DNA from 4 places in the Gordonia prachuapensis genome. Region 4 is predicted to be linked to each of the others. Evidence: predicted binding sites of a transcription regulator. Region 4 holds the regulator's gene; each other region holds the start of a gene.
What was found. The regulator LexA, encoded in region 4, represses DNA repair genes until DNA is damaged. The targets are predictions, from matches to a motif close to CGAACANNTGTTCG.
Positions count from the first base shown of each region.

Region 1 (7,996 bases), on a different contig from region 4:
CCGCCGATGGCCCGGCCGGGCGGGATGTCGTGCTGGAGCGCGGCGAAACCGATCATCGGTGCGGTCCCGGGTGCGTTCATGGGCGGCCCGGACTGCGCACCGAACCAGGCCAGTGCGGCCTTGAGCGGCTCGGCGGTGAACCACCGGTCCAGCAGGGCGTCACCAGAGGACATCAGTTCCTGGGTGAGGGAGAGCATGCTGCCGGTGCGCCGCCCGACCGGCCCGGACCGGGCGGTGGTGGCCGTGGCCCCCAGTCCGGCGAACGCGGTCGCGAATCGTCCCGGTCCGGCGGCGGAATAGAACGACCGCATCACCGCCCGCGCCCGCGGCCGCCAGACCTCGACGAACCGTCGGTACGCCTCGGCATCGGCGGTGCCGACCGACTGCGCTATCGACGCGCACGTCGCGTCGAGGTCGGTTCGGAAGATGATGGGCGATGACGATGCGGTGCCGGGTGCGAACGCCCACGGATCGCAGTCGACATAGCGCAGACCGTGGCCGGCCAGGTCCAGTTCGTCCGGGATCGGAGAGTGCCGGATCATCAGATGCGCCGAGGAGCCGCGATCGACCCGATAACCGGGGAACCGCTCGACCGTCGAGACCGCGCCGCCGGGAATCGCGTCCCGTTCGAGGACGAGCACCGATCTGCCTGCCTGCGCGAGGTACGCCGCCGCCACCAACCCGTTGTGACCGGCGCCGACCACGACGGCGTCGAGCATGGGATGACCGCCCGACGATGTGGGCGTCCGTCGAAGGCGGCGCAGGCCGGTCATCGGGGACGGCGGGCGTGGTCGGGCAGGTGGCTCGGGGTCAGGGGCAGCGGCCTGCCGAGGAAGGCGAACGGGCGCGGATCGCCGGTGAAGGTGAAGTTGCGGAGCACGTCGGTGAATCCCAGGCGCCGATACAGGGACCAGGCCCGGTTGTCCTCCGCGGGGATCTCCGGTGTGGACAGCAACACCGTGCTCTCCGGCCGGTTCTCGAGGAGACGACCGAGCAGCCACTGGCCGATGCCCTGACCCTGCGCGGTGGGATGGACGTGGATCTCGGTGAGCTCGAAGTAGTCGCGGGTGATCTCGTCGACGACGTCGGCGCTGTGGCCGGCATGGCGCAATCCGACGCGCAGCTGCTGGTTCCACCACTGGTCCGGAGCGCCGCGGTACCCGTAGGCGATGCCGACGAGTATTTCGTCGTGTGGGTCGGCGACGGGCCGTCCGAGACGGCGCCGCGCGACATCGGACGACCGGATCCCGGTGGGGGCCGTGGTCGCGACGGCACCCACGGCGCGCCAGCCGGGACGGGTGATGTGGTCGCGCCAGAGGGCCGCGCGATGAACCTCCGTCCCGCGCGGATAGTTCATCGCGGTCACATAGATGTCCAGCGCCGGGTCGAGCCACACGTGGGCATCCTGGCCGGTCAGGTCAACGAGGCGGATCGTCAACGAACGTCTGTCCTCTCGTCGAACTCTCGGCATCCGGGTCGGCGGCCGTCTTGAACGTGTCCTACCCGCTAGCTATATTGAATATGTCGAACGGGTGTTCGATGAATCAGCCTCCGCAAGCTGTTCTGATCGCCCGACGACACGAGGCGTCGGCTCCGGCGGCGAACGAGGGAAGCGTTTGCTGTCGGGCCGGCGTTGTAACAAGGCAGTAGTAGGCAAACCGGTGACGAACCAGGGAGGTGACGATGCCGAGCTCGATCCGTTCGCCCCGGTCGACGGCGGATGTCGACCCGATCGTCGTCCGACGCAGCCGCGACCTGCTCGACCGCGCCCATGTCCTGTTCGACAACGCCGATGGTGTCACGGATTCCGCCGAACGGTTTCGCCAGTTCTACCTCACGGCGCTCCGGGCCGCGGGCGCGGTCCTGGAGATCCACGAGCCCTCGACGCGGCCCGCTCGGCGGAGGCATTCGCGCAGCGCATGGAACCGCCTGCCCGTCGTGATCCCGGCTCTCGCGGAGCACGCCGACTTCTTCGCGGCCCGGTCCCACCTCCGCCTCGACATCGAGTCCGGCCTGGTGCGCGCGGTCGACGACCGAGTCGTCGCGCAGACCCGTTCGCGGGTGATCGGCCTGCTCGACGATGTCGAAGAGCTCCTGATCGCCTACGAACAGGGCAAGTCGGTCGACCCGGACATCGCCCCGGATCGGTCTGCGTGAACCTGTGGATCCGACGCAACCAGAGGTAATGGTGGTCGCCGGAAGATTCTGCTCGTATCATGAGGTTTGAAGCCGTACAAGCGGCTCTATGGGCGTCGACGACGACCGCGGTACCAGGACGGATCGCGGGCGGGGTCGGTTGGAGTTGGGATAAGGAGGGTCGGTGCCTCTCTCGGAGCACGAGCAGCGCATGCTCGAACAGATTGAAAGCGCTCTGTATGCCGAAGACCCGAAGTTCGCGTCGAGCGTCAAGCGTCGCCGCCTCGGAAGGTCGTCCAGTGGTCGGCGTCGTCTGCAGGCGGTGGCGATCTTCGTCATCGGCCTGGTTCTGCTCGTGGGCGGACTCGTCGTCGAAGTTCGTGTCGGTGGGTTCCCGATCATCAGCCTCATCGGCTTCCTGATCATGTTCGGGGCGGGCCTGATGGCACTCTGGGGCGGCGACGGTCGATCCTCGGGTGGCGACCAAGGGTCCGGAACGACGGCAACCAAGCAGGCGAAGGCCGGCGGGCCGAAACGCAAGTTCTCTGAACGCATGGAAGATCGCTTCAACCGTCGGTTCGAGCAGGAGTAGCCCCGCTCGACCTGTCGGTACGCATCTCGGCGTCAGGCCGCACACCTCATCGGTGTGCGGCCTTCGTCGTTCCCGGGCCCGCCTAGCGACCCCACCGTGGTCCGCGCCGGACTCCCCACGCCGCCCCACCCGGTTCCCCCACAGCGCCCCACCCGGGCTCCCCACTTCGCCCCACCGTGCTCTCGTGACAGTCAGACAGCCGTATCACCAGCATCGTTGACATCATCTGGCCCCATTGATCCCACCGGCTGACCGGGCCACACGCCGGGCGCGTCACTGCGACGACTGGGTGAAACATGCCACTGAACTGGTAATTCTCGATAGTGTGGGGCGAGAGTGGTGTGTTGGGGGTGGAAAGTGGTGGAAAGTGGGGTACTGTGGCAGCACTGGGTGAGACGGACCGGACGTCGAACCCGGTGGGGCAGGAGGTGGCGACATGTCCGTGCGATTTGTCGGCACCTACACGCCCAGGCTCGACGACAAAGGGCGACTGACGTTGCCCGCCAAGTTTCGCGATGCATTGGCAGGAGGGGTGATGGTCACACGAGGCCAGGACCGCAGCCTGTCGGTGTATCGGGCCGAGGAGTTCGACGCGATCGCTGAGCAGACGATGGCGGCGTCGCGCAACAACCCCGAGGCGCGGGCGTTCCAGCGGTACTTCTTCGCGAGTACCGATGAGCAGCGACCCGACGGGCAGGGCCGGATCACCCTGTCATCCGAGCATCGGACCTACGCGGGCCTGTCGAAGGACTGTGTGGTGATCGGTGGGTTCGACCACCTCGAGATCTGGGACGCCCAGGCATGGCGCGACTACCAGAGCGCCCACGAGGAGGACTTCTCGGCCGCAGGCTCTGCCGCATTGGACACCTTGCTCTGAGCAAGCTCGATGGGGCAGTCGGACAAGTGAACAGCGAATCGGGTGGGTCGAGGCCTCGGCCCGGCGCGACCCTGGCGTACTTCCCCAACGCCAGGTGCGTGATCGGGTCGAGACCCCGCCCCATCGGACATGCCGGCGCGCTCGGTCTCGAACCGAGGCGTGCCGGTTTCACCTGTATTCACGTCGAACCACACAGTCCGAGGAGAGGGTCGGTGGACGCACGCGAGGACGAGCCGAAGGGCCACGGCGGCCGGGCCGACCGCTCCGGCGAACACGGCCACCTCCCCGTTCTGGCCGACCGGATGATCGAACTCCTCACACCTGCCCTCGGCGGTGCCGACCCGATCGTCGTCGACGCGACCCTGGGGGCCGGAGGTCACACCGAACTGATGCTGGCCGCCAACCCCCGCGTCCGGGTCATCGGGATCGACCGGGATGGTTCCGCACTCGACATCGCCGGCAAGCGGCTCGCCGGACACGGTGATCGGTTGATTCTGCGGCAGGCACGATTCGACGAGATCCCGGCGGTCCTCGACGATCTCGGCATCGACCTGATCGACGGTGCGCTGTTCGACCTCGGCGTGTCGTCCATGCAGCTCGACCGAGAAGACCGCGGATTCGCCTACGCCGTCGACGCACCCCTCGACATGCGGATGAACGCGGGCGACACCACAACGGCCGCAGACATTCTCAACACCTACTCGCACGGCGACCTGGCACGCATCCTCTCGGCATACGGCGAAGAGCGTTTCGCCGGCCGGATCGCATCGGCGATCGTTCGCGAACGTGAGCGCGAGCCGTTCCGCACCAGCGCGCGCCTCGTCGAACTGCTCTACGCGACGATCCCGGCAGCCACCCGCCGCACCGGTGGACACCCCGCCAAGCGGACGTTCCAGGCGCTGCGGATCGAGGTGAATCACGAACTGGACGCGCTGACGCGTGCCCTGCCCGCGGCGCTGTCGGTACTGCGGGTCGGTGGACGCGTCGCCGTCATGAGCTATCAATCACTCGAGGACCGGATCGTCAAGCGGGAGTTCGTCGCCCGGACGACCTCGACGTCGCCGAAGGGCCTGCCGGTGGAGTTGCCCGGGTCCGCACCGGACTTCCGGCTCGTCACCCGGGGCGCGGAGCGCGCCGACGACGACGAACGTGCCCGCAACCCGCGCTCGGCCCCGGTTCGGGTCCGTGTGATCGAACGTGTCGAGGAAAAGGACCGCGCATGACCCTCACGCACGACATCGCCGTCGACGACGAACAACCGGACACGAGTGGACGCGAGCGTCTGACCGACGGAGCCAAGGCGCGGACCACGAGATCTCGTGCGGCGCAACGGGCCATCGCGCGGCGCGAGAAGCGCCGCGAGCGGGAGGCCCGGGTGACCGAACGCGCCGAGGCGCGATCGGCGACCCGTCCGCGTTCGTCCGTCCCGCTTCGTGCCCGCATCACCGGCGTCCCGTTCGTGGTCCCGGTCATCGCATTGCTCGTGGTGGGTCTCGGGCTCAGTCTGTGGCTCTCCACCAAAGCCGCTGCCGATTCCTACAAGCTCGGCGTGGAACGGCAGGAGAACCAGGCCCTCGTGGATCGCCGCGACTCGCTCAAGCGGACCTACGAGTCCGGCAACTCCGCACCCGAATTGTCGGACAAGGCTTCTCAGCTCGGCATGATCCCGGCGCAGAACCCCGCGCGGATGGTCGTGGACGGGCCGGGCAAGCCGAGGATCATCGGCGAACCGGAACCCGCACAGGGGAGGGCCCTGCGATCGATCAACCCGCCGACGGAGCCGGATCCGGTCGAGACCATCGACCCGAAAGAGGTCGACGACTCCCAGGGGTTGCCCGGCACCGCAACCGATTCCGACGAATCCGGCGGGGCGGACGATTCCAACGAGACGGCCGACACCACCGAACCGGACGATGCGCAGACGCCCGAGGCCGCAGCCGGCCAGGCGCCGGCGAACGGGGGGCAGGCGGATCCGGCCCCCGGGGCGACCCGGCCGACGTCGCCGACGGTTGCTCCCGCGCCGAATGTCCTGCCGCCGAACGGCAACGCGCCGAGCTCAAATTCGGCGGAGTCGCGGTAACGGAGCGGACAATTGGCAACCATGACACGTGCCGTCTTCCAACGCTTCGACGCGAGTGGATCCGGTGGCGGGCGAGGCGGTCGGAGTGGCCGCAACTCGGCATCGTCGGGTCGCGGTCCCCGACGGCCCGACTCGTTCCTGGGGCGGAGCCGGATCGCCGGCATCATCGTGATCCTGGCCGTCGTGGCGGTAGCGGTCCGCATGGTCGTCGTCCACACGATCGAGGCGTCGTCGATCTCCGCCGAGGCCGCACAGCAGCGTGAGTACACCGAGATCATGACCGCCAAGCGGGGTGCGATCCTCGATCGCAACGGCCGCCCGTTGGCCTACACCGACGAGGCGCGGGCCCTGACGTTCCTGCCGAAGGCGGTTCGCACATCGATCGAGGAGGCGCATCGGAAGGACGACGCGCTGCCCGGGGTCGACGAACGGTTGGGCGAGATCGCGCGAGGCGTGTCGTCGGCGCTCGGCGGATCGATCGAGGAGCAGGATCTGCTCGACAAGCTGCGCAGCGACGACACCTTCGTCTATCTGGCGCGCTCGGTCAGCCCCGAGGTCGCCGGCAAGATCACCGAGGAGTTCCCGGAGGTGGGCGCCGACCCGCAGGCCATCCGGCTGTACCCGGGGGGTTCCCTGGGCGCGAACATCATCGGGGACGTCAACTACGACGGCAACGGACTGATCGGCCTCGAGGCATCGCTGGATTCGACGCTCGCGGGCACCGACGGCTCCAAGACCTATGACCGCGGCTCCGACGGCGCGGTCATCCCCGGCAGCACCCGCAACGTCCATCCGGCGATCAACGGGGCCGCGGTACGACTGACCATCGACTCCGACGTGCAGTGGTTCGTGCAGAGTCAGGTGTCGGCCGCCAAGGCGGCCTCGGGTGCCCGCAACGCGTCGGCGGTGGTGCTCGACGCGCACACCGGCGAGGTCGTCGCCATGGCCAACGACAACACGTTCAACGCGTCCCAGCCCCTCGAGGAGCAGAAGGACGCAGACCTCGGCAACCGATCGGTGACCTCGCCGTTCGAGCCCGGCTCGGTCAACAAGATCATCACCGCCGCCGCCGCCATCGAGTACGGGGTGACCAGTCCGACCGAGGTCCATCGGGTTCCGGGCAGCATCCAGATGGCCGGTGTCACCGTGAAAGACGCGTGGGCGCACGGCGTCGAGCCCTACACGACGACCGGCATCTTCGGGAAGTCGTCGAACGTCGGAACACTCATGCTCGCCCGGAAGGTGGGCGAGGAACGCTTCGCGGATATGGTCGATCGATTCGGGCTCGGCCAGCGCACGGGCGTCGGCCTCCCCGCCGAGAGCGCCGGCGAGGTGCCCGCGCTGAGCCAATGGTCGGGTGGATCGTTCGCGAACCTCCCGATCGGGCAGGGTCTGTCGATGTCGCTGCTCCAGATGACCGGGATGTACCAGGCGATCGCCAACGACGGTGTACGCGTCCCGCCCCGCATCATGCTGTCGGAGCAGCGCGACGGGCAGGCGGCCGATGAGCTGGCCAGGCCCGCCGGCGTGCGGGTGGTCAGCCCGGAGACCGCGACGACGGTTCGCAACATGTTCCGTGCGGTGCTGCAGGACGATCCGATGGGCGTGCAGCAGGGGACCGGCTCCTCCGGCGCGGTCGCCGGCTACCAGATGTCGGGCAAGACCGGAACCGCCCAGCAGGTCGACCCGGAATGCGGGTGCTATTCGAACTCCCGCTACAACATCACCTTCGCCGGAATCGCGCCGGCCGACGATCCGCGCTATGTGATCGGGATCATGCTCGACAACCCGCGGCGGAGCTCGGACGGTTCGGGCGGACAGTCGGCGGCGCCGCTGTTCGGGACCATCGCCTCCTGGCTCATGCAGCGTGACCGGGTGCCGCTGTCGGCCAAACCGCAACCGCGGCTGACCCTCGAGGCGCGCTGACCGCGGGCGTCACCCGGGTCACCGACACTCACGCGACGACGGGGTCTCGCCGGTACGCGACGGTCGGTCGGCTGACGGTATCGTGAGTGAGTTCTCCGACGGCCCGGCCCGGGCCGACCGAGTTGAGCAGCAAGGAGGCGGGAGCAACCAGATGGCGTCGACTCGCCGTAAGCGCTCGAAGGTCGCCGCGGTGATGCTTCGGCCGACCAGTGTGACCCCGACCCCGGTGTCGGTGTTGTCGGCGTCCACCGGGGCCCGCGTGGACCTGGTCGGCTCCGTGGCGGCCGACGTGGAGGTCACCGGCGCGACCCTGCGCGGCCAGGACGTGATGCCCGGCGACCTGTTCGCCGCGTTGCCCGGCGACCGCACCCACGGCGCCCAATAC
Region 1 covers NZ_JAZDUE010000006.1:124,592-132,587, reverse strand. Annotated here, with positions in the region: gene V1Y59_RS08875 (phytoene desaturase family protein) at 1-719, opposite strand, end outside; gene V1Y59_RS08870 (GNAT family N-acetyltransferase) at 770-1,438, opposite strand; gene V1Y59_RS08865 (SAV_6107 family HEPN domain-containing protein) at 1,684-2,157, shown strand; gene V1Y59_RS08860 (SCO2097 family morphological protein) at 2,321-2,728, shown strand; gene mraZ (division/cell wall cluster transcriptional repressor MraZ) at 3,165-3,605, shown strand; gene rsmH (16S rRNA (cytosine(1402)-N(4))-methyltransferase RsmH) at 3,908-4,828, shown strand; gene ftsL (cell division protein FtsL) at 4,825-5,685, shown strand; gene V1Y59_RS08840 (peptidoglycan D,D-transpeptidase FtsI family protein) at 5,707-7,611, shown strand; gene V1Y59_RS08835 (UDP-N-acetylmuramoyl-L-alanyl-D-glutamate--2,6-diaminopimelate ligase) at 7,763-7,996, shown strand, end outside.
Region 1: V1Y59_RS08865 (SAV_6107 family HEPN domain-containing protein) is a predicted target of LexA. The motif match lies at 1,526-1,539, and genes of this name have one in related genera.

Region 2 (7,996 bases), on a different contig from region 4:
ACAACCGGGTTCGGCTGACCAGGACGGACGACCTGTGGGAGGCCGTCCGCCTGCAGCCCTGATCGAGCGGATGTCGCATGTGCACGGTCTTTGTTGTGTCGAATATCGTTGCCGAACTACGTGTCCCGGCACCGTCGTGGGCGCCCGGCGAGTTCCGTGCCGGGAATCGGGAGATACGCGAAAAGCCAGCTCAGCGGGACCGCGGATTCGGTGCCAGTATGGTGTCATGAGTGCGGTAGTCGACAACCCCACGGGCACGTTCTCGGTGCCGATCATCGACATCACCCCGTTCACGGCCAACGGCAGCGCATCCGATCGTGCGGTCGTGGCCGCCCAGATCGACCACGCCGCGACCAATGTCGGTTTCATCCAGATCGTCGGTCATCAGATCCCGCCGGCGGTCATCGACGAGTTCACCGCCGTGATGGACGACTTCTTCGCCCTGCCGCTGGAGGACAAGAAGGCCTACCGCACACCGCCGCAGATCAATCGCGGGTACTCGCCGCCGAAGTCGGAGTCGCTGTCGCTGTCGCTGAGCCTGGGTGTGGAGCCGGCCGACCGGATGAACGACTTCTTCGAGGCGTACAACGTCGGCGTCGAGGCTGCGGCCCATCCCGATCTCGAATTGCCGCAGGACCAGTACGCCACCAACACGTGGCCGTCCGTCGACCATTTCGAGGCGGCCGTGTCGGCGTACTTCGCGGAGGCGTCCCGCGTCGCCCACACGCTCACCCGCATCTTCGCCGAGGCGCTCGACCTGCCACCGGACTTCTTCGACGGATACACCGACCACTCGCTCGACGTGTTGCGGATGAACAACTACGCCCTGCCGCCCGGGGATGTCGACCTCGACGGTGAGCTGACGGGGATGGGTGAGCACACCGACTACGGGATCGTGACAGTTCTCTGGGCCGACCAGGTGAAGGGACTGCAGGTCCTCGACCGCGCCGGTGACTGGCACGACGTGGAGCCGGCCGACGGAGCCCTGCTGATCAACCTCGGCGATCTCATGGCGCGCTGGACCAACGAACGCTGGATGTCGACGCTGCACCGGGTGAAGCCACCGGTGGTGGACGGGTCGATCGAGCGGCGCCGGTCGGCGGCCTTCTTCCACGACGGCAACATCGACGCGACGATCTCCACCCTGCCCTCATGCGTCGGTGCCGGGAGTCGTTACTCGCCGATCACCGTCGGCGAGCACATCGGGGCCAAGCTCGCGGGTTCCCGGGCCGGGCTGGCCAACCCGTACGCCCGGCGGGAGGCGCAACGGGTGCGTCAGGCGATGCAGCGGGGGCTGGGGCAGCAGTAGCCCGGAACTGTAAGTAGAACCGACGACCACATTCTGATTCCTGATTCGAACAAGTTCGAAAATACCCTTGACAGTCGAACATATGTTCGGTTACCTTGGTCACATGAACATCGGGGGAGTTCAAAACGTGATCGACAGCCTTGCTGTCGTCACCGTCGGGAAAACGCATCGGGTCGAGAGGTCTTCGACGCCACGGCGTCGTTGGTGAAGGCCCGCAACGTGGTCGATCATCAGCTGGCCGCACATGTGCGGGCCATGGAGCGGCTCGGCGTGGCCAAGCGGTCCGGTGGAACAACGCGCCAGCTGCTGATCGAGATGGGCCTCGCCCCCTCGGTGGTTGTTCGACTGCTGCGGATCGCGGGCTCGCTCGATGCTTCGCCGAAACTCGCGAAACACGCTGCCGATGGCGCAATCTCGGCTGAGCATGTGGACTCGGTGGCGAAGGGGATGGCGCACATCCAACGCCGCAGTCCGGTTGCGTTGCCTGACGACGAACGAACCGCGCACGAGGTCGATCTGTTGGCGCAGGTGTTCTCGGGTGCGACGCCGGCGGAAGTGGCAGCGCACGCCAGATCCAAGGGCAACCAGGTCGCCGACGAGACCGGCGGGCTGCCGGCGTCCGAAGATCGGGGGCTCAATGTCGTTGATTGGCGGCAAGACGACGACGGACGCCTCGAGGTGCGCGGCAGTCTGGACAGTGTTGTGGGGGAGAAGCTCGTGGCGCTTCTCCAGTCGCTGTCGATCAAGCGTCCCGAACCCGACGGGTCACCCGATCCGCGCTCGGCTGGTCGTCGTCGCGCAGATGCGCTCGATCAGGTCCTCGATGCGGCTGTGGGCGGGGATACCCACCTGACGGGCGCGCCACGGCACTTGGTCATGGTCACCATCCCGGCCGATGCGCCCGACCTGGCGGCTCTACCCTGGCTCGGTCCGGTCTCGGAGGCGACTGTCCGAATGCTGGCCTGCGACACCACAGTGTCCGAGGTGGTGATCGATGGCGAGCGGGTGCCCTTGCACATGGGTCACGACAAACGTCTCTTCACCCACCACCAGCGCCGGGCGATCGGCGTGCGCGATGAGTGCTGCGTGAAATGTGGTGCGCCGGCTGGATGGAGCCACGTCCACCACCTCGTCCACTGGGTCGACGGTGGTCTCACTGATCTGGACAACGGCTGCCTCCTGTGCTCGACTTGCCACGCCGAGGTACACGCCCGCGGCTGGGAGGTCGTGATGGGCAGAGACCGGCATCCGAGGTTGATCCCACCGGCTGACATCGACCCGACCCGCACCCCCAGGCCCGCTTACAACCGGCGCAACCTAAACGTCGACGGACTTCCGGCAGCTGCCTGATATCAAGGCTTGGTCCACTGCGGCAACAGCTTTCGTTCTTTGAGAACTCAATAGTGTGGCCGAAACGCTGAGCGCCGGGCGACCATCTGCGTCGTATCAACCGACCCGACCCGGATGGGTCGCCCGGCGCGAGGCATGCACCGGGCAGTAGTGCATGGGGTTGTCGCGTTCGGTCTCCGGCGGCAGGTTGCGTGTCGGTGTGTGGACCAACGGTGCGTCGGCCGGTGTCCGACCGGAAACACGGTCCCATGCGTCGCGGGCTCGAGGATGGGCGCGGTAGCGACGCGGCACCAGGGCCATCGCCACGCGTACCGCACGACAGAAATGGGTGAAACGTTGTTCGTCGCGGTCGGTCCACGTCAGGCCCATCATCTCGCGGATCGGGGCGTCATACAGGCCTGTGGTGAGCCAGAGGAAGAAGCGTTGCCCGGGCGTCGCGATCTTCCGCCACCAGCTCCGTGGTAGCCGTGACAGGAACGGCGGCGGCGGGAGCTCGCTGATGTCGAGGACCGTCCGGACGGCTGCGTGGTCCCGAAGAACATTGCGGCACATGTGGTCCCAGTATTCGAGGAAGTCCTCGTAGGTGTCCGGGCAGTGACGCATGCTGATGCCGTACATGGCGAACCAGGCGCGCGATTCCTGGAACAGTGCCTCTTTGTCCGCCTCGGTGATGCGGGGGCCGAAACGTTCGGCGCAGCGGATGTTGCCGTACCAGAAGGTGGCGTGCGCCCAGTAGAAGACGTCGGGATCGAGCGCATGGTAGCGGGAGCCGTCGGGCATCGGGCCCTTCACAGTGCGGTGGTAGTCGCGCACCTCACGGCCGGTGTCCGAGGTCCCATCGAAAACCGTGCCGATGATGGGATACAACGACCGCATGAGCCGCTGCCAGCGCTCACCGAAGAAGTCCGAGTGATCCCACACCGCCGCACCGAGTTTCGGGTGCATGTTCTGCATCGAACCGGACCACAACCCGGTGAGCATGCCCCGCCAGTCGCCGAAGTAGCGCCACGTGACGGAGTCCGGGCCGAGCGGTGCGTATCGTTCGGCCGGCGCGGGGACGGTTTCATCGACCGGGGCCGATGGAAGGCTCATCGGCTTTCGCCGGTACTGATCATGCCCGGATAGGTGGCCCGGCGCGCGGCGTGTACGGGGCAGTAGTGCATGGGGTTGTCCCGTTCGGAACCGGACGGCAGGTTGCGTTCGGGGGTGTGTACCAACGGTGCGTCGGCGGCCACCCGGCCCGCGACCCGGTCCCAGGCGTCGCGGGGGCGGGGATGGCGCAGAAAGCGTTTCGGCAGCAGGCGGTGCATCACCAGGTTGACGCCACGGCCCAGCAGGCGGAACCGTCGCTCGTCGCGCTCGGACCAGGGCAGCCCGAGGATCTCCCGGACCGGCTCGTCGTAGAACCCGGTGGTCAGCCAGGTGAAGAAGCGCTGGTTGGGCTGGGCCATGTAACGGAACCAGATCGCGTGCGGGATGAACCGCAGGAACGGCGGCGGTGGCAACTGCCCGATGTCGAGGACCGCGCGCACCGCCGGGTGGTCGCGAAGAACATTGCGGCACATGTGGTCCCAGTACTCGAGAAAATCCTCGTAAGTGTCCGGGACGGGACGCATCGACACCCCGTACATCGCGTACCAGGCCTTGGACTCCTCGAACAGTTGGCGTTTCTGGTCCTCGGTGAGCCAGGGGCCGAATCGCTCGCACAGGCGCACGTTGCCGTACCAGAAGGTGGCGTGCGCCCAGTAGAAGACGTCGGGATCGAGCGCGTGGTACCGCGAACCGTCATCCATCTGTCCCTTGATGTCGCGGTGGTAGTCGCGCACCTCGTGACCGGTGGTGGGTCCGTCGGACGGGACCGGATCGAACACGACGCCGCTGATCGGATACAGCGACCGCATCAGGCGCTGCCACCGCTCGCCGAAGAAGTCGGAATGCTCCCAGACCGCCGCGCCCAGTTTGGGGTGCATGTTCTGCATCGACCCCGCCCACAAGCCCTGGAACATGCCGGTCCAGGTGCCCCAGATCTGCCACGTCAGGGAATCGGGACCCAAAGGTGCATAATCTTCGGCGCGAGGCGTGACCTGCGGGGATGCAGGCGCACTCTCGGTCGGCTCGTCCGTCATCACCTCGGTCATGAGACGAAAGTCTAAGATCGTCTCAGATCACTGTCAACGACGCCGGTCGCTAGATGGGTACGAAACGCACTCGATTTCCGGCGACCAGCTGCGCGGCGTGATCGACGGCCGACGAGGTGAGCACCGCGATGACGGGGTATCCGCCGGTCACCGGGTGGTCGGCGAGGAACAGGACGGGGCGGCCGCTCGGGGGGATCTGGATCGCGCCGTGCGGCACTCCCTCCGACGCCAGTTCGTCGGCATCGGCCCGGTGGGTGACGAGCGGGTCATCGCAGCCGGCGGGCCGGTCGACGCGGACGCCGACGCGGTCACTCTCGGCGCTGACCTCCCAGATCCCGCGCGTCAGGTCCGCGGGGGACCGCACATGGTCGCGGCGCGGTCCGTCGGTGATCTCGAGTTCGACGACATCGGGTGCATCGCCACCGACCGGCGCAGTCAGTGTGGCCGGCCATGCCCCGGTCGTGGTGCCGACGGGCAGCTCGACCTCGGCCCGCAGCGGGTCGGGTCCCAGGCCGGAGAGGGTGTCGGTCGATCGGGACCCCAGCACCTCGTCGACATCCAGCCCGCCGCGCACGGCGAGATAGTTGCGGCACCCGTTGCTCGGGAGGCCGATCGACAGTTCCGCGTTGTCGTGCAACGTGCTCGCGGCATCGGTGCCAGCCAGGGAACCGTCGATGCGGACGTCGGATCGGGCGCCGGTCACCGCGACGAGGAGATCGCCGTGGGCGCGAATTCGTAGTCCGCCCATCGTCGTCTCGATCACGGCGGCGGACTCGGGATTGCCGACGAGTCGGTTGGCCAGGGTCAGCGAGCCGCGATCGGCGCCGCCGGACACCGGGACGCCGAGATGGGCGTAGCCACTGCGTCCGAGATCCTGCACCGTGGCCAGTGGGCCGGTGTCGATGACGACGATCTTCTTGCCGGATGCGCTCATTCGTCGACCACGAATCTCACCATCGAGCCCGGCGCCAGCCGCGCGGGCGGGTCGGCCGTCTCGTCCCACATCGGTATCGAGGTGTGGCCCAACAACTGCCAGCCGCCCGGGCTCGTTCGCGGATAGACGGCGCTGTACCCGGCGGCGATCGCGATGGCGCCGGACGGCACCCGCGTACGGGCCTCGGGACGCCGGCCGACCTGATCGAAGGGATGGTCCCCGCCGTCACGGGGCACGAGATAACCGAACCCCGGGGCGAACCCCATGAACTGGACCTGCCACACCGTGGCGGTGTGGAGCTCGATGACGTCCTCGGGCGTCGTGTTCACGATCTCCGCGACCTCGTGGAGGTCCGGGCCGTCGTAGACCACCGGGATGCGGATCTCGGCGGTGTCGCCGGCCGACGGTGCATCGTCGGCGGACACACCGCGCAGCGCTCGATGCACCCCGAGCATGTCGAGGCCGGCTCCGGGCTCGGCCTGGACGAGGACGGTGTGCGCGGTGGGCACGATGTCGCCGACCGACAGCGCGCCCGACTCGGTCGCCTCGCGCAACGCTGCCGCCGCGCGCCCGACCGCGGAGAGCGGCCGATCCTCGTCCCCGAAGTCGAGCACGACCGCATCGTGACCCGCGGGCAACTCGCGCATACCGCCAACCTACCGGCCGCACAGCGACGATGATGGCTGCACGAGGGTGTCGCCCGCGACGTAGGAGGTGCCGGTGCGCGAGATCGTGGTCTGCGGGGAAGCGTTGGTGGACGTCGTCGCTGCGGCGAGCGCCCCGGCAGGTGGTGGGCGACTGCCGCCGCTGCAGCCCGCACTCGGCGGCGGGCCGTTCAACGTCGCGATCACGCTGGGCCGGCTGGGGAGTGCGGTGTCGCTGTGTACGGCCGTGTCCACCGACACGTATGGCGATGCGATCGTCGCGGCGCTGCAGGCCGCCGGGGTGGGGACGAGCCTGGTGCAACGCCGCGCCGAACCCACCTCGCTGGCACTCGCCACCATCGGGGCCGATGGTGGCGCCCACTACTCGTTCTATGTCGAGGGAACCGCCGACCGGCAGGTCCTCGCTCCCGAACCGTTCGCCCAGACGGTCGCCGCGGCCTGTTTCGGGACGCTGTCGATGGTGCTCGAACCCGGTGCGTCCGTGTATGAGTCGCTGCTCCGGCGATGCCACGCGGAGGGGCGGTCGGTGATCGTCGACCCGAACATCCGCGCGGCGGTCATCGACGACGAAGACGGCTACCGCCGGAGATTCGCATCGTGGATGGACGCCGTCGACATCGTGAAGCTGTCCGACGAGGACGCGGCATGGCTGGCGCGGGGCCCGCACGGATCCACGCCCGACGACTGGCTGGCTGCGGGTGTGAGCGCGATCATAACCACCGCGGGGGCCGACGGGATCGTCGTGCGCACCGCCGGGTCCACCATTTCGGTACCCGCCCGCCCCACCGAGGTCGCCGACACCATCGGTGCAGGTGACAGTGTTGTCGGTGGGCTGCTTCGGTATCTGGATCGGACCGGCGCGCTCTCGCCCGCGGCAATCGCCGCTCTGGGCCCGGCGCAGTGGCGTTCGGCCGCCGAATTCGCAGGTCACGTCGCTGCGATCACGGTCGCGAGGCCAGGCGCGGACCCTCCGTGGGCGAGCGAGCTGGCAAGCGACTACGTTGATAGCCAACAGCATCCTTACCCGGATCTGCGAAGTACATGGCTCAAACCTGAGTAAAGGGGTACGTGTGTCCGCTGAAACAGTCCCAGCTGACCCGGCGTCCGATACGGCTTCAGCGACCTTTACCTACCCCGGTGGTCAGCTGGAACTCCCGATCGTGAAGGCCACTGAAGGGTCCGATTCCGTGGCGCTCGGCAAATTCCTCGCCGAGACCGGCCTGACCACGTTCGACGGCGGCTTCGTCAACACGGCCTCGACGAAATCGTCGATCACCTACATCGACGGGGACGCGGGCATCCTTCGTTACCGTGGCATCCCGATCGACCAGCTTGCCGAGAAGTCGACGTTCATCGAGGTCAGCTACCTGCTGATCTACGGCGAGTTGCCGACCGCGACGCAGCTCGACGAGTTCACCGACAAGATCCGGCGGCACACCCTGCTGCACGAGGACCTGAAGCGATTCTTCGACGGGTTCCCCCGGAACGCGCATCCGATGCCGGTGCTGTCGAGTGCGGTCAACGCGCTCTCGGCCTACTACCAGGATTCGCTCGATCCGAAAGACCCGGAGCAGGTCGAGCTGTCCACGATCAGGCTGCT
Region 2 covers NZ_JAZDUE010000022.1:46,082-54,077, forward strand. Annotated here, with positions in the region: gene pdxH (pyridoxamine 5'-phosphate oxidase) at 1-62, shown strand, start outside; gene V1Y59_RS21300 (isopenicillin N synthase family dioxygenase) at 227-1,309, shown strand; gene V1Y59_RS21305 (HNH endonuclease signature motif containing protein) at 1,529-2,659, shown strand; gene V1Y59_RS21310 (oxygenase MpaB family protein) at 2,756-3,751, opposite strand; gene V1Y59_RS21315 (oxygenase MpaB family protein) at 3,748-4,785, opposite strand; gene V1Y59_RS21320 (5-oxoprolinase subunit C family protein) at 4,847-5,731, opposite strand; gene V1Y59_RS21325 (5-oxoprolinase subunit B family protein) at 5,728-6,378, opposite strand; gene V1Y59_RS21330 (carbohydrate kinase family protein) at 6,452-7,456, shown strand; gene V1Y59_RS21335 (citrate synthase) at 7,467-7,996, shown strand, end outside.
Region 2: V1Y59_RS21305 (HNH endonuclease signature motif containing protein) is a predicted target of LexA. The motif match lies at 1,385-1,398, and genes of this name have one in related genera.

Region 3 (7,996 bases), on a different contig from region 4:
CTTGGTGAGGATCGCCCGGTCGATGTCGCGGCCGGCGAGCGCGCGCGACCGAACCGGCGCCGAGATGCGATTGGTGGACGGTTCCACGGTGTACAGGGACATGCCGGTGTCCCCGCAGTCGGCGACGACGACCGACGCGAATCGGTCGATCTGGCCGGTGGCCGACAGATACGCGGCCACCGCGTCGCCGTCGTCGACGAGATGGATCTGACGACGGGGACCGCTGCCACGAGACGCCAGTTCACGACGCTGCTTGGCCGTACGCGCGGCGACCCCGATCGGCCCGACCCGGCGGTCCGCGTCCTTGGCGGCCCCCAACATCAGGTCGATGCCCGCGTTCACCCGGCCGGCAGTGTCGAGTCCGTCGCTACGGTCGACGTCGATCACGCGGGTGTCGACCACACTGCGACCGACGTCGTCGCGCGTCAGCAGGACGTAGTGGATCATGCCATCGCCCGCGGACACACCCATCGACGTCGTTTCGTCGGGAGTGGTCGAGTTGCCGGTGGTGGTCGTCGGTGTGATGCGTTTTCTCCAGCTGTGTCGTCGCCGCAAGGGCCGTTAGGTCACGTATTGATCTCTATTGTAATCAATCTGTGCCCAAAGGATCGATGGACGTCGCCAACCAGAGGATCAGCGACCCCACCGACGCCATCACCGCGACGTCGAACAACTTGCTTCTTACCTGCAGCAGCCCTGCGCGCGAGGTGGGGATGAAGGCCCGCAGCACCGCTCCGAGCAACAGGACGGAGCCGAAGACGAATGCGCCGCGTCGCCAGCGGTCGAACAAGACGAGAACAGCCGCGGCAACCAGTCCGATCAGGACGACGAAGTACGGGATCTGGACCACGTAGCGGCGCACCCGCGCGGCGCTGCCCACTCGGCGGGAGTGGTCGAGAGTCCCGTCCGGTGTACGGGCGCCCCGGTCCGGCGTCACCCCGCGGTTCCCGCCCGGGTCCGCTCGGCCAGCTGCGCTTCGGCTCGTTCGACGACGTTGACCAGTAGGAACGCCCGCGTGAGCGGACCGACTCCGCCCGGGTTCGGCGAGACGTGCCCGGCGACGTCCCAGACGTCAGGCGCCACGTCGCCGGCCAGGCCATCGTCGGTGCGGCTGACGCCGACGTCGATGACCGCCGCTCCCGGCTTGACCATGTCGGCGGTGATCAGGTGCGGGACGCCCGCAGCGGCGACCACGATGTCGGCCCGCGACACCTCGGCCGCCAGATCGCGGGTGCCGGTATGGCACAGGGTGACGGTGGCGTTCTCGCTGCGTCGGGTCAACAGCAGGCCGATCGGACGGCCGATCGTGACGCCACGCCCGATCACCGTGACCCGCGCTCCGGCGATCGGGATCTCGTAGCGCCGGAGCAGGTGAACCACGCCACGCGGCGTACAGGGCAGCGTGGCCTCCTTCCCGAGTACGAGCCGTCCCAGATTGATCGGGTGCAGCCCGTCGGCGTCCTTGATCGGGTCGATTCGCTCCAGCGCCGCATTCTCATCGAGCTGGCGCGGGAGGGGCAGCTGCACGATGTAACCGGTGCACGCGGGATCCGCGTTGAGATCGTCGATGGCGGCGTTCAGGTCCTCCGTCGACGCGTCGGCGGGGAGATCCTTCCGGATGGATTCGACGCCGATACGTGCACAGTCGGCGTGCTTGCCCTTCACATAGGACCGCGACCCCGGGTCGTCACCGACCAGGACGGTGCCGAGCCCCGGTGTGATGCCTTCGGCGCGGAGTTTCTCCACGCGGGCGCCGAGATCGGAGAAGATCTCGTCGCGGGTGGCCTTGCCGTCGAGTCGTATCGCGCTCACGGGAGTCCATTGTTCCACCCCCGCTATCGTGACGGACGTGGACACTCGACGGACAGCGATGTCGGTGACGACCTCCGACATCGACGCCGCCCGCGATCGGATCGACGGCCGCCTGCGCCGCACCCCGGTGTTCCGGACGTCTGTCGACACCGCGACGGGTCCCATCGAGGTGGTCTTCAAGCAGGAGTACCTGCAGGTGGGCGGCTGCTTCAAGGCACGCGGAAGCCTCAACGCCGTCCTGCACGCCCGCGCACAGGGTCGGTTGGATCAGGACGGGGGCGTCCTCGTCGCCTCCGGCGGCAACGCCGCGATCGGTGCGGCGTGGGCCGCACGGATCGCCGGTGTCCCCGCCACCGTGGTGGTCCCGGTGACCGCGCCGGAGGTGAAGGTGCAGAGCCTGCGCGCACTGGGCGCGACGGTCCATCAGGTGGGCGACCGCTACCAGGACGCCGCCGACGCCGCCCTCGAACTCGCCGGGCGCTCGGGTGCCCTGCTCTTGCACGCCTACGACCAGCCGGACATCGTCGCCGGCGCCGGGACGATCGGGCCGGAGCTGGCCGGCGACGTCGACGGGCCGCTGACCACGGTGGTGTGCGTCGGGGGCGGCGGACTGCTGGGCGGACTGGCCGCGGCCCTGCGTCCCGGCGATCACCTGGTCGGCGTCGAACCGGTCGGGGCATCGTGCCTGCGACAGGCACTCGACGCCGGCGGCCCGGTGACCGTGGATCTCGACAGCGTCGCCGCCGACAGCCTCGGCGCGACCCGCGTCGGCGACATCTGCTGGGCGACGATCGCCGGGCGCAACGTGACCAGCGTGGTGGTGTCGGACGCCGACATCGTCGATGCGCGCCGGATGCTGTGGACCGACTTCCGTATCCTCGTCGAACACGGAACGGCGACCGCGGTGGCGGCCGTGTTGACGGGGCAGGTGCATGCGGAACCGGGGACCACGCTGTGTGTGGTGCTCTGCGGGGCGAACACCCGACTCGACGTCAACGGGTGAGGTGGGTGTCCCGCGCCGCATTAGACTTGCCCAACATGTTCCGCATCATGTTCTTCCAGCCATGCATCCCGCCGAACACCGGCAACGCGATCCGGCTGGCCGCCAACACCGGATGCGAACTGCACCTCATCGAGCCGCTGGGGTTCGGCATGTCCGACACCCAGGTGAAGCGCGCTGGTCTGGACTACCACGAGATGGCCACCGTGACAGTGCATCCCGATTTGGATGCGGCGTGGTCCGCGCTGCGGCCGGAGCGGGTGTTCGCCTTCACCGCCCACGCGTCGCGCTATCACTCCGACATCGACTACCAACCGGGCGACGTGCTGCTGTTCGGGCCGGAACCGACCGGGCTGCCCGCCGAGGTTCTCGACATGCCGCAGGTCACCGATCGCGTGCGGATCCCGATGCTGGCCGGGCGTAGATCGCACAACCTCGCCAATGCCGCCAGCATCGTGGTCTACGAGGCGTGGCGGCAGAACGGATTCGCCGGCGCCGTGTGATCACCCCGGGTCGGTGACCCGGGTGTGAGGTCAGTAGACGCGGAACCGCTTGGTCCGCGACGTCGCGCCGCCCACGAGCGCGATCTTGCTCTTGGGCACCCCGAGGTGCTCTGCCAGGATCTGTGCCACGGCCTTGTTCGCCCGGCCGTCGGTAGCCGGCTCGCGCACGTAGACGGTCATCGAACCCGTCGGATTCGTCTCCACCAGTGGCCCTTTGCTGCTTCCCGGCTTCACTGTCACCACGATCTGCCGCGGCATGGCTCCCCCACTCTCGTTGTCGGCATCCCTACGTCACTGCCAGTCGCGGGAACGTGTTCCCACGCGAAGATCCAAGCGCTGCAGTCGCTCCGCCACCACCGTCACCGCCCCCTCGGCATTCTGCACGGTGCCGCGGATCAGCAATGCCGACGCCGAGTGTGCCAGATTCCGGTGCCGGGTCCACAACCCGACCGAACACACCACGTTCACCATCCCGGTCTCGTCCTCCAGGTTGATGAAGGTGACACCCGAAGCAGTGGCGGGACGCTGACGATGGGTGACCGCACCGGCCACCAGCACCCGCGATCCGTCCGCCACCGCCAGCAACCCGTCCGCCGGGATCACCCCCATCGCCGCCAATCGTGGCCGCAGGAACTGCGTGGGATACGAGGTCGGGGTGATGCCGGTGGCCCACGCATCGGTGGCCGCCAGTTCCACATCGGAGAGTCCGGGAAGCGTCGGTGTCGATGCGGCCGCCTCGAGAGGTAACTGCTCGAGGCGCACCGTCGCCGCCGCTCCGGCCTCCCACAACGCCTGTCGGCGACTCACCCCGAAACACGAGAACGCCCCCGCACCGGCGAGGCCCTCGAGTTGACCCACCGACAGGTCCGCGCGCCGGGACACGTCGGTGACGTCGCGGAATTCGCCGTCCCGGGTGCGGCATTCGACGATCCGCTCGGCGACGTCGTCGCCGACACCGCGCACCCCGCCGAGGCCCAGCCGGACCTCGAGACCTTGGTTCTCCAGCGTCGCGTGCGCCAACGATCTGTTGATGTCGGGCCGATGAACCACCACCCCGTGCCGGCGGGCGTCGGCGACGAGGGACTGCGGAGAGTAGAAACCCATCGGCTGGGCTCGCAGCAGCGCCGCACAGAACGCGGCTGGATGGTGCAGCTTGAACCACGACGAATAGAACACCAACGATGCGAAGCTCTGCGAATGACTTTCCGGGAAACCGAAGTTCGCGAACGCCGACATCTTCTCGAAGATCCGGTCGGCCACCTCCCCGGTGATCCCGTGCAACTCCTCCATCCCCTCGTAGAACCGCGTGCGCAGACGTTCCATGCGTTCCGGCGAGCGTTTGGAGCCCATCGCGCGCCGCAACTGGTCGGCTTCGGATGCGTCGAACCCGGCAACGTCGACGGCCAGCTGCATCAGCTGCTCCTGGAACAGCGGCACACCCAGGGTGCGATCCAGCGCCTTGCGCATCGACGGATGTTCGACACTCGGCTCCTCGATGCCGTTGCGCCGGCGGATGTAGGGGTGCACCGACCCACCCTGGATCGGTCCCGGACGGATCAGGGCCACCTCGACGACCAGGTCGTAGAAGTTGCGTGGCTTCAGCCGCGGCAGGGTGGCCATCTGCGCGCGCGACTCCACCTGGAACACCCCGACCGAGTCTGCGCGACAGAGCATCTCGTAGACCTCCGGCTCGGTGAGGTCGAGCGTGGCGAGGTCCACCTCGATCCCCTTGTGCTCGGCGACCAGGTCGATCGCATAGTGCAGCGCCGAGAGCATGCCCAGCCCGAGGAGATCGAACTTGACCAGCCCGATCGCGGCGCAGTCGTCCTTGTCCCATTGCAGGACGCTGCGGTTCTCCATCCTCGCCCACTCCGTCGGACAGACATCGGCGATGGGCCGGTCGCAGATCACCATGCCGCCCGAGTGGATGCCCAGATGTCTCGGCATCCCGAGAATCTCCGACGCCAGCGCGGTGACGTCGTCGGGTGCCTCGTCGGGTATCCGGCTCCACGCATCCTGCTGGCCGGTGGCATAACCCAGCGCCCGCGACATGTCCCGGATCGCGGACTTGCCGCGGTAGGTGATCACGTTGGCCACCTGTGCACTGAAATCACGCCCGTAGCGGCGATAGACATACTGGATCGCCTCTTCGCGCCGATCGGATTCGATGTCGACGTCGATGTCGGGCGGCCCGTCACGCTCGGGTGCGAGGAAGCGTTCGAACAGCAGCTTGTTGGCGACCGGGTCGACATTGGTGATGCCGAGGGCGTAGCAGACCGCGGAGTTCGCGGCGCTGCCCCGCCCCTGGCACAGGATGTCGTTGGCCTTGCAGAAATCGACGATGTCGGCGACGACCAGAAAATACCCGGGGAAGGTGAGCGTCTCGATGATGGCGAGTTCGTGTTCGATCTGCCGATATGCCTGCGGGTGTGCACCAGGCGGTCCGTAACGGCGTAGCGCCCCGGCCATCGTCTTCTCCCGCAGCCAGCTGTTCTCGGTGTGACCGGCGGGCACGTCGAACGGCGGCAGCTGCGGTGCGATCAATCCCAGCCGGAACGCACAATCGGCCGCCAGTCCGACGGCGTTGTCGATGGCCTCGGGGTGCCCGGACAGCAGCCGGGCCATCTCGTCCCCGCTGCGCAGATGGGCGCCACCGACACCCGGCAGCCACCCGTCGATGGTCTCGATGTCGGTGCGGGCCCGGACCGCGGCGACGGCGGTGGCCAGCCGGCGTCGTCGTGGACCGGCGAAATGCGCGCCGGTGGTCGCCACCGTCGCCAGCCCGAAGTCGCCGGCCAGCGCAGCAAGGACGGCATTGCGTTCGTCGTCGACGGGCAGCCCCTGGGCGGTGAGTTCGACGACGACATCGTCGCGCCCGTACCGGTCGACCAACCCGGCGAGCGCATCCCGCGCCGCCGCCGGACCGCCGCGATCGAGCGCGCGCCGCACCGCGCCCTTGCGGCAACCGGTGAGGATCAGCCAATGTCCGCCCGCCCGATCGGGCAGCGTGTCGGCGTCGTAGCGCAACAGGCCCTTCTCCCCGCCGAGCATGTGCGCGTCGGCGATGGTGTGCGACAGGCGCCGGTAGCCCTCACTGTCACGGGCGATGACGAGAAGATGTTCGCCCGGCGGGTCGGCGACTCCGGTCCGGGCGGCATCGGGTTCCAGGGAGAGTTCGGCCCCGAAGACCGTCGGCAGGTCGAATTCCCTTGCCGCCTCGGCGAATCGCACGATCCCGTAAAAGCCGTCGTGATCGGTCAGGGCCAGTGCGGACAGGCCGAGACGCTGCGCCTCCTCCACCATCTCCTCGGGCATCGAGGCGCCGTCGAGAAAGCTGTACGCACTGTGTGCATGCAGTTCCGCGTACGCCACCGACGACCGTCCGCGATCGACCCCCTCGGCCCGATAGGAGCCGCGTTTGCGGGACCAGGCCGGGCTGTCGCCGCCGTCTCCGGTGTTGTCGCCGGGACCGAACATCTCCCCCGGGCGCCCCTGTCCGGGTGCCCGCCCGGAGAGCACCCGCTCCATCTCCGACCACGTCGGTGGCCCTTGGTCCCAGCCCACCCCTCCAGGTTATAGAACATGTGTTCGAATCCCAACCCCGGGGCGCTCGATTCCCTAAGCTCGAAGTCACAGCCCAGAATTGCGTGAGGAGGCCTTCCCCCATGGCCAGGAACCGATCGGCACACAGCCGTGACACCGGCGACACCCTCGACTATGACGAGGCCGATCTGCACGTCGGGAAACCGAAACGCAAGGCCGCGGGAGTGCCGGCCGTTGCGGTGTCGATGGCGCGGTCGCTGCGGGAGATGGGCATCCTCCGGACCGGGGAGGCACTGCTCGAACTCAACAAGGCCGAGGGCTTCGACTGCATGAGCTGCGCGTGGCCCGACCCGGACCCCGGACACCGTCATCCTGCCGAGTTCTGCGAGAACGGTGCGAAGGCGGTGGCCGAGGAGGCCACCAGGTCGCGCGTGACCCCGGAGTTCTTCGCCCGCCACTCGATCGAGGATCTCGCGTCACGCACCGACCTCTGGCTCGGCAAGCAGGGACGCATCACCCATCCGATGATCAAACGTCCCGGCGGCACCCACTACGAGCCCATCGACTGGCCGGAGGCCTACCGGCTCATCGGCGCGCAACTGAACGAACTCGACCCGGACGAGGCGATCTTCTACACCTCCGGGCGCGCCTCCAACGAGGCCGCCTTCGCCTACCAGTTGTTCGCGCGCGCCTACGGCACCAACAACCTGCCCGACTGCTCCAACATGTGTCACGAGTCGACCTCGATCGCACTCGCCGAGTCGATCGGCATCGGCAAGGCGAGCGTCGTCCTCTCCGATGTCCACGAGGCCGACCTGATCGTGTTGCAGGGCCACAATCCGGGCACCAACCATCCGCGGATGCTCACCCACCTGGAGGAGGCGAAACGCAACGGCGCGAAGATCCTGTCGATCAACCCGCTCAAGGAAGCCGGTCTCCTCCACTTCCAGAATCCGCAGAGCCCGTCCGGCGTCCTCGGGCGCGGCACCGACCTCAGTGACTTCCACCTCCAGATCCGACCCCGCGGCGACCTCGCCCTCATGCAGGCCATCGGCTCGCTGCTCATCGAGTGGGACGCTCTCGACCACGAGTTCATCGAGACCCACACCCATGGCTTCGACGCATGGCGCGATCACCT
Region 3 covers NZ_JAZDUE010000003.1:158,599-166,594, reverse strand. Annotated here, with positions in the region: gene V1Y59_RS04900 (Hsp70 family protein) at 1-447, opposite strand, end outside; gene V1Y59_RS04895 (DUF3017 domain-containing protein) at 590-880, opposite strand; gene V1Y59_RS04890 (bifunctional methylenetetrahydrofolate dehydrogenase/methenyltetrahydrofolate cyclohydrolase) at 934-1,812, opposite strand; gene V1Y59_RS04885 (serine/threonine dehydratase) at 1,871-2,815, shown strand; gene V1Y59_RS04880 (tRNA (cytidine(34)-2'-O)-methyltransferase) at 2,851-3,315, shown strand; gene V1Y59_RS04875 (DUF167 domain-containing protein) at 3,346-3,573, opposite strand; gene V1Y59_RS04870 (error-prone DNA polymerase) at 3,607-6,879, opposite strand; gene V1Y59_RS04865 (FdhF/YdeP family oxidoreductase) at 6,981-7,996, shown strand, end outside.
Region 3: V1Y59_RS04870 (error-prone DNA polymerase) is a predicted target of LexA. The motif match lies at 6,893-6,906, and genes of this name have one in related genera.

Region 4 (7,996 bases):
CGTTGCGCTCGACGATCTGCGCGATCACCGCGTCCCGTGGCACACCCGGGGCGACCCGGTCCGCGATCGTACTCAGCGAATCGCCTTGCCGGACATGCACGACCTCGGTACCCACCGGGGCCGGCTCGACCGAGGCCGCGTAGTCGGAGCCGACGATCGCGACGACCCACACCATCAGCGCGAGTGCGGCACCGACGAGGACGGAAGCGGCTGTGGCTCGTCGGCGCGCGATGACGGTCCGGTCCACCACCGGTGCGTCACAACGCGTGCCGGCGACATGCGTCCCCGGACGCGCCGGCTGACCGACGGGTCGGCGATCGGCCGGACGAACCGGCGTGTGAGCGCCCCGTCGCGGCGGGCGGGTGACCGGCGCCCCGACCCGGCCCGCACGGTGCGGGTTCCCGACGGACTGCCGGCCGGGCTGAATCAGTTCTGTCGTGCTGATCGTCGTGGTGCTGATCGTCGCGGTGCTCATCGAACGTGTCCTCCTGATCGAGTGCGGATACGGATCGGGCCCCACCGGCTCACCGGGATCGACATCGTGATCGATCACGTGTTCGATGGAACGCATGTTCGAAACCTAACACGACACTCCGACAAAGTCTCGACACACGTCGAACACATGTTTGAACAACCGGGAATGTTCGATTACTGTCGGCAGCAGGAACAAGACAGCAGCACACACAAAACAGCGGGACACAGAACAGCAGCCGGGTCTCGATCAGCGGGATCGAACAGTGCAACCGAACAGTGCAACCGACCAGTGCAACCGAACAGTGGCATCGAGGAGTTCGCCCCGAAGCGTCCGGAACCGCAGTGCCCGGCACCGCCGGGTGCTCGACAGAAAGGACTACGCAGATGACTGACAGGGCCGGTGGAAACAGGTCCGGTGGACGGCGCGGCGCCGCCCGCGGGATCGATCGACCCGACACGGCAACCGGACCGTCGGATTCCGACCCGGCTGTCGACCCCGCGGCCGCGGAAGCGAGCCTCACCCCCCGCCAGCGCGGGGTCCTCGAGTACATCCGTGCGTCGGTCCGCGAACGCGGCTATCCGCCGAGCATCCGCGAGATCGGGGACGCCGTCGGACTCACGTCGACGTCCTCGGTCGCACACCAGCTGCGCACTCTCGAACGCAAGGGCCTGCTCAAACGCGATGCCAATCGGCCCCGCGCGGTCAACATCCAGGACGGCGACCAGCACGTCCCGCCGGGCGGCACGTCTGCTGCGGCCGAGAACGATGACCTGCCCACTCCGACGTTCGTCCCGGTACTCGGACGAATCGCGGCCGGCGGCCCCATCCTCGCCGAAGAGGCCGTCGAAGACGTGTTCCCCCTCCCCCGCGAACTCGTCGGCGAGGGGTCGCTGTTCCTGCTACGCGTCGTCGGCGAGTCGATGATCGACGCGGCGATCTGCGACGGGGACTGGGTGGTCGTCCGGCAGCAGAGCGTTGCCGACAACGGCGACATCGTCGCCGCGATGATCGACGGCGAGGCGACGGTGAAGACGTTCAAGCGCAAGGACGGTCACGTCTGGCTCATGCCGCACAACGAACTCTTCGAACCCATCCCCGGTGACGATGCCGCGATCCTCGGCAAGGTCGTCACCGTGATGCGCCGCGTCTGAGGTCGCGCCCGGCGGTCAGCTCTCCAGGGCCGCGGTCGCAGCCGCCCGCGCGGCCGCCGGGTCCGAGGTGGCCAGCGCCGCGTCGGCGGCGGCCCGGCACTGTTCCGTAGTGGTCTGCGCCAATCGTGCGCCTACTGCCGCCGCCGCTGCGGGCGCCGACGACAGCGACGTCACACCGAGTCCGACGAGGACACAAGCGAGTAGCGGATCGGCGGCCGCCTCGCCGCACACGCCGACCGGCTTGTCGACCTCCTGGCCCGCTCTTGCCACCCGCGCGATGAGCGCGAGAACGGCCGGCTGCCACGGGTCGGTCAGGGCCGCGAGTTCCGCCGACATGCGATCCGCCGCCATCGTGTACTGCGTGAGGTCGTTGGTCCCGATCGAGACGAAATCCACCTCCGCGAGAATGGCTTCGGCGAGGATCGCCGCAGCGGGCACCTCCACCATCACCCCGGCGACCAAGCCGCGCTCCCGGACGGGCGCGGCGAACTCGGCGGCCTCCGCGGCGGAGGCGATCATCGGCGCCATGACCCACGGAATGGGCTCGCGGCCCTGCGCGGCCGCGGCGATCGCATCCAGCTGGGCCGTCCGGATGTCCGGATGCTCACCGGCGATCCGGTTACCGCGGACGCCGAGCGCCGGGTTGGCCTCATCGAGTTGCGTGACGAACTTCAGCGGTTTGTCGGAGCCGGCGTCGAGCGTGCGGATGACGACCTTCTGCCCGGCAAACGCCTCGAGAACCTCACGGTAGAGACCGGTCTGCTCCTCCACCGACGGCGCATCCGAGCGATCCAGGAAGGCCAGCTCCGTCCGGAACAGACCGACGCCCTCGACCGGATACTTCATCGCGGTGCGCGCCGACGTTCCGTCGGCGACATTGGCGAGCACGCTGACGTGCCGTCCGTCCGCGGTCTGCCCGGGCCCGGACCAGTTCGCGACGAGTGCCGCCATCCGCCGGCTCTCCTCGACCTGCGCTGTCGCCTCGGCGGCATCCGGTTCGACCTCCAGGGTGCCGGCCGTCCCGTCCACGAGCACGGGGGTCCCCGCAGCCACCTCGGCGAGGCCCGAAACCGCCACCACGCAAGGGATGCCGAGCTGGCGGGCGATGATCGCGGTGTGGCTGGTGGGCCCGCCCAGCCTTGTGACGAGCGCGGTGATCTTCGCGGGGTCCAGTCCCGCGGTGTCGGCCGGTGCGAGGTCGTCGGCGAGAAGGACCGACGGCTCGTCGGGTTCGGGGACACCGGGCTCGGGGACGCCCAGCAGTTCGGCGACGACGCGGTCGCGGACGTCGTTCAGATCGGTGACCCGCTCGGCCATCAGGCCACCGAGCTTGGTGAACATCGCCGCGAACTGCTCGGTGGCGAGCACCGCGGCCGCCGGTGCCGTGCTCCCCTTGGCGATCAGCCCCGATGCCGCGCCCACCCAGCCACGGTCCTCGGCCAGGCCGGCAGTCGCCGACAGCACCTCCGCCGCGGCACCGGACGCATGAGATGCCCGCTCCCGCAATCGTGCGGCCACTGTGGCCGCGGCGTCGGTGAACCGTTTGGTCTCCACTTCGCGTTCCTCGTCGGGGACCGGTGCCGCAGTCGCCGGGTCGTACACGGGTCGTTCACCGGGCCACACGGTCGGCGCATAGGCATGTCCTGCGACTACCGGTGTTCCGCTCAATACGTGTGTGTGCTCCACCGAAATCCTCACTGTGGTCGACGGGCGTGACCCATCAATTATGCGTCTCAGCCGCCCAGAGTCTCCGTTGTGATTCAAGTTACAAGAAACGCTTGACTTGTCAACACAAACAGGCGTAAACACAGATACATCAACATCACAAACGCAGGAAAACCAACAGGTGAGGGTCACGTGTACGCCGAGGAACGACAGCAGGCGATCGCCGATCGGGTCCGCGTGGACGGCCGCGCGTCGGTCGCCGAACTGACCGCGCTGTTCGACGTCACCAGCGAGACGGTCCGGCGTGACCTCGCCGCGTTGGAACGCACCGGTCACGTGCAGAGAGTCCACGGCGGCGCCGTCCGACCGGGCGCCACACCGGTCACCGTCGAGCAGGGCATCGATGAGCGGCAGAGGTCGCACACCGACCAGAAGCTGGCAATCGGACGCACCGCCATCCGATTCCTCCCCGAGGCCGGCGGTTCGGTCTTCTTCGACGCGGGAACCACGACCTATCAGGCGGCGCTTGCCTTTCCGCGGGATCGCCGGCTGACCCTGGTCACCCACAGCATCCCGATCGCTGCCTCACTGGCCGGCCTCATGGGCGACAACCTGCACATCCTCGGCGGGCGGGTACGTGGACTCACCCAGGCCATGGTCGGCGCCGCAACCGTCGAGGCGCTGGCCCGACTGCGCGTCTCGACCGCATTCGTGGGAACCAACGGGATCAGCACCGCGCACGGCCTGTCCACCCCGGATCCCGACGAAGCCGCTGTGAAGGCGGCGATCTGCCGCAGCGCCGATCGCGTCGTCGTGCTCGCCGACTCGTCGAAGTTCGGGCACGAGGACCTGATGTCGTTCGCCGACCTGACGGACATCGACGTGCTGATCACCGACCGGGGCATCGACTCGGCGACCACCGCTGAGCTCACCGACAAAGGGATCGAAACGGTGATCGCATGACCACGCGACAGCCAGAAGAGCCACTGCACGACCGTCCGACGAGAGGCACCTCATGACCGCATCCCGGCCCGACCCGTTCGCTCCCGTCTCCGCCGACGCCGACGCGGCCCCGACGATCCTCACCGTCACCGCGAACCCGAGTCTCGACCGCACGCTGGAGTTGTCGGCGCCACTCACGCACGGCGCCGTGCAACGCGCCCGGACGGCGCTTGCCGAGCCGGGCGGTAAAGGTGTCAATGTCGCGCGGGTCGCCGCCGCTGCCGGAGTCCCGACCCGCGCGATCCTGCCGGCACGCGCCGGCGACCCGCTGCTCACCGCGCTCGACGACGTCTCTCTCCCCTACCTCGCCTTGCCGATCGACGGGGAGGTCCGTTCGAACATCACGGTGGCCGATCCCGACGGCACGACCACGAAGATCAACGCCCCCGGCTTCGTGCTGGACGACACCCAGGCACGCCGACTCGCCGACCTCGTCCTCGAGAACGCCCGGGGGGCACGATGGGTCGCCCTGTGCGGTTCATTGCCGCCCGGATTGCCCGCCAACTGGTACCGCACCGTCGTCGACGCCCTGGCCGATTCGGGATGCCTTGTGGCCGTGGATACCTCGGGTGCACCCCTGGCAGCGGCGGTCACCGGCCGGGTCGACCTCCTCAAACCCAACGACGAGGAACTCGCCGAGGCGGTCGGCGCCGACGCTGCACAGCTCTCGGCGGCTACCGCTCAGGGCGACCACGCCCCACTGATCGAGGCCGCCGGCCAACTGGTGGAGCGGACCGGCGCGGCGATCCTCGCGACGCTCGGCGCGGCGGGCGCTCTTCTCGTCACGGCGACCGGTTCGTGGTTCGCGGCCCCGCCCCCCATCGTGCCGCGCAGCACTGTCGGCGCCGGCGATGCCGCGCTGACCGGATATCTGATCGCCGAGAGTCGTGGCGCAGCGGAACCCGAGCGTCTGCGCACCGCGGTCGCGTACGGCTCGGCGGCGACCGCCCTACCCGGCACACGACCGCCGGCGCCCGAGCAACTCGACCTGTCCCACGTCCATGTCACCGAGCTCACCGGGTCACCTCGCGCCGGCTGACCCGCACCCTGCCACCACCGATTCCCCAAGGAAGACCCCGAGAAGGAACCCCCGATGTCAGAACAGATCATCACACCTCAAACGGTGCGACTCGACGTGGATGCCGGCGAGGACCCGGCAGCCGTGATCGGCTACCTCGCCGACGCGCTCGCCGACGCCGGCCGCACCACCGATGCGGCGGTGCTCGCCCGCGGCGCCCTCGAACGCGAGGCGAAATCGGCCACCGGGCTTCCCGGCGGCATCGCCATCCCGCACGCCCGGGCCGAGTCGGTGACGGAGGCCGGCCTCGCGATGGCGCGACTGTCGCACAAGGTCGACTTCGGCGCACCCGACGGTCCCGCCGACCTCGTGTTCTTGATCGCCGCGCCCGAAGGCGGGGCATCCGAGCATATGAAACTCCTGAGCTCCCTGGCACGTTCACTGGTCCGGCCCGACTTCGTCGCTTCGCTGCGCGAGGCCGAGACCGACGAGCGCGTCGTGCAACTCGTGGACGAGGCCATCAATCCCCGGCCGGCGGAGTCGGAGCAGGCCCCTGCCGCGGCCGGCGCGGCCGCGACCGGCGCGGGCTCGGCAGGTGCCGCAGCGACGGATCAGGGTGCGAAGCGTCGTTCGGTCGTGGCGATCACGGCGTGTCCGACGGGCATCGCGCACACCTACATGGCCGCCGATGCGCTCAAGTACGCAGCAGAACGGGCCGACGTCGACTTTCATGTCGAGACACAGGGTTCGTCCGCGACCACCGCGTTCGATCCGCAGGTCATCGCCGACGCCGACGCGGTGATCTTCGCGACCGACGTCGGTGTGAAGGGCAAGGACCGATTCCGCGGCAAACCGGTAATCGCCTCCGGGGTCAAGCGGGCCATCAACGAACCCGACGCGATGATCGCCGAAGCCGTTGCCGCATCGCAGAATCCGTCGGCAACGGTGGTCAGTGGCGGTGACGACGACGGTACCGCCGACGCAGCGGCGACCGGCGGCGGGGGCGTCGGCCTCGGCGGACAGACCCGCCAGGCCCTGATGACCGGCGTCAGTTACATGATCCCGTTCGTCGCCGCCGGCGGGTTGCTGATCGCGCTGGGATTCCTGCCGTTCCTCGGTGGGTACGAGATCGCGAACAGCACCCTCGACGCCGAGGGCGGGATGAGTGACGGCGCCTTCATCGCGCTCAACAACAGTCTGTGGGATCTACCGGCCGGCGGGCTCGGGCAGTACATCGGCGCCGTGCTGTTCGCGGTCGGCTCCCTGGCCATGGGCATGCTGGTGCCGGTCCTCGCCGGCTACATCTCGTTCGCGATCGCCGACCGCCCCGGCATCGCACCCGGTTTCGTCGCCGGTCTGGTGTCGGTGGCCGTCGGCGCCAGCTTCATCGGCGGCCTGGTCGGTGGCCTCATCGCCGGCGTGGTTTGCCTGTGGATATCACGAATCCCGTTGCCGCAGTGGGCACGCGGACTACAACCCGTGGTCATCATCCCACTGATCGGCAGTCTGGTGATCGGCGTCCTGCTGTACATGCTGCTAGGCAAGCCGCTGGCGTGGGTCACCGAACAGATGACCGACGGCCTCAACAGCATGTCCGGCGGTTCGGCCGTCGTTCTGGGCGTCGTTCTCGGCCTGATGATGTGCTTCGACCTCGGCGGACCGGTGAACAAGGCCGCGTACCTGTTCGCGACGACGGGCCTGGCGATCGGCGGCGTCGCCCAGCTGCAGATCATGGCGGCGGTCATGTGTGCCGGTATGGTCCCGCCATTGGCGATGGCCCTCGCCACGGTGCTGCGACCGAAGTTGTTCACCGAACCGGAACGCGAGAACGGCAAGGCCGCCTGGCTGCTCGGTGCGTCGTTCATCTCCGAGGGCGCGATCCCGTTCGCCGCCACCGACCCGTTCCGGGTCATCCCCTCGATGATGGCCGGCGGAGCGCTGGCCGGCGGACTCGTGATGGCGTTCGGCGTCGAACTACGCGCGCCACACGGCGGCATCTTCGTCTTCTTCGCGATGAACAACTGGGTATTGTTCCTCGTAGCGCTCGCGGCAGGGACCGCGCTGGGTGCCTTCGCCGTGATCACCGCCAAGCAATGGCATGTGAACCGGCAGCACGCAGCCGGCTTCGAGGAGGTCGAAACCGTTCCCGCCTGAGCGGTTTTCGGACAGACTGGATCAGCACGACGACAACCAAAGGAGACATCTCATGCCCAGCACCACCGTCACCGTCGGGTCCGCCGTCGGTCTGCACGCCCGGCCCGCGACGATCATCGCCGAGGCGGTCACGGATTCGGGCGCCACGGTCACCCTGGCACTCGAGGGCGGCGACCCGGTCGACGCCGGTTCGGCGCTGATGATCATGACCCTCGGGGCGGAGAAGGGCACCAACGTCGTGGTCACCGCAGACGACCAGGGCACGCTCGACAGCATCGCCGCGCTCGTCGCAAAGGATCTCGACGCGGAGTAGCCGAGTCGATCACCACAGGCAACGACCGGAGCGTTTTCCCGCTGATCGAGACATCCCTGAAGGTTTGATGTCAAGCCGCGGCGGGGGTTTGGTCCTTCCATGCGGTGGCGGGGTCGTAGGGGATACCGCGGGCTAGGCAGCCATGGAGTATGCCGACGAGGCGGTTGGCGAGTTGGCGTAGCGCGGCGTTGTGGTCGACGTCTCGGGCTCGTTGTTTG
Region 4 covers NZ_JAZDUE010000005.1:53-8,048, reverse strand. Annotated here, with positions in the region: gene V1Y59_RS07140 (LysM peptidoglycan-binding domain-containing protein) at 1-571, opposite strand, end outside; gene lexA (transcriptional repressor LexA) at 859-1,626, shown strand; gene ptsP (phosphoenolpyruvate--protein phosphotransferase) at 1,642-3,312, opposite strand; gene V1Y59_RS07125 (DeoR/GlpR family DNA-binding transcription regulator) at 3,484-4,254, shown strand; gene V1Y59_RS07120 (1-phosphofructokinase family hexose kinase) at 4,307-5,332, shown strand; gene V1Y59_RS07115 (PTS fructose transporter subunit IIABC) at 5,387-7,465, shown strand; gene V1Y59_RS07110 (HPr family phosphocarrier protein) at 7,518-7,778, shown strand; partial or broken gene V1Y59_RS07105 (IS110 family transposase) at 7,849-7,996, opposite strand, start outside.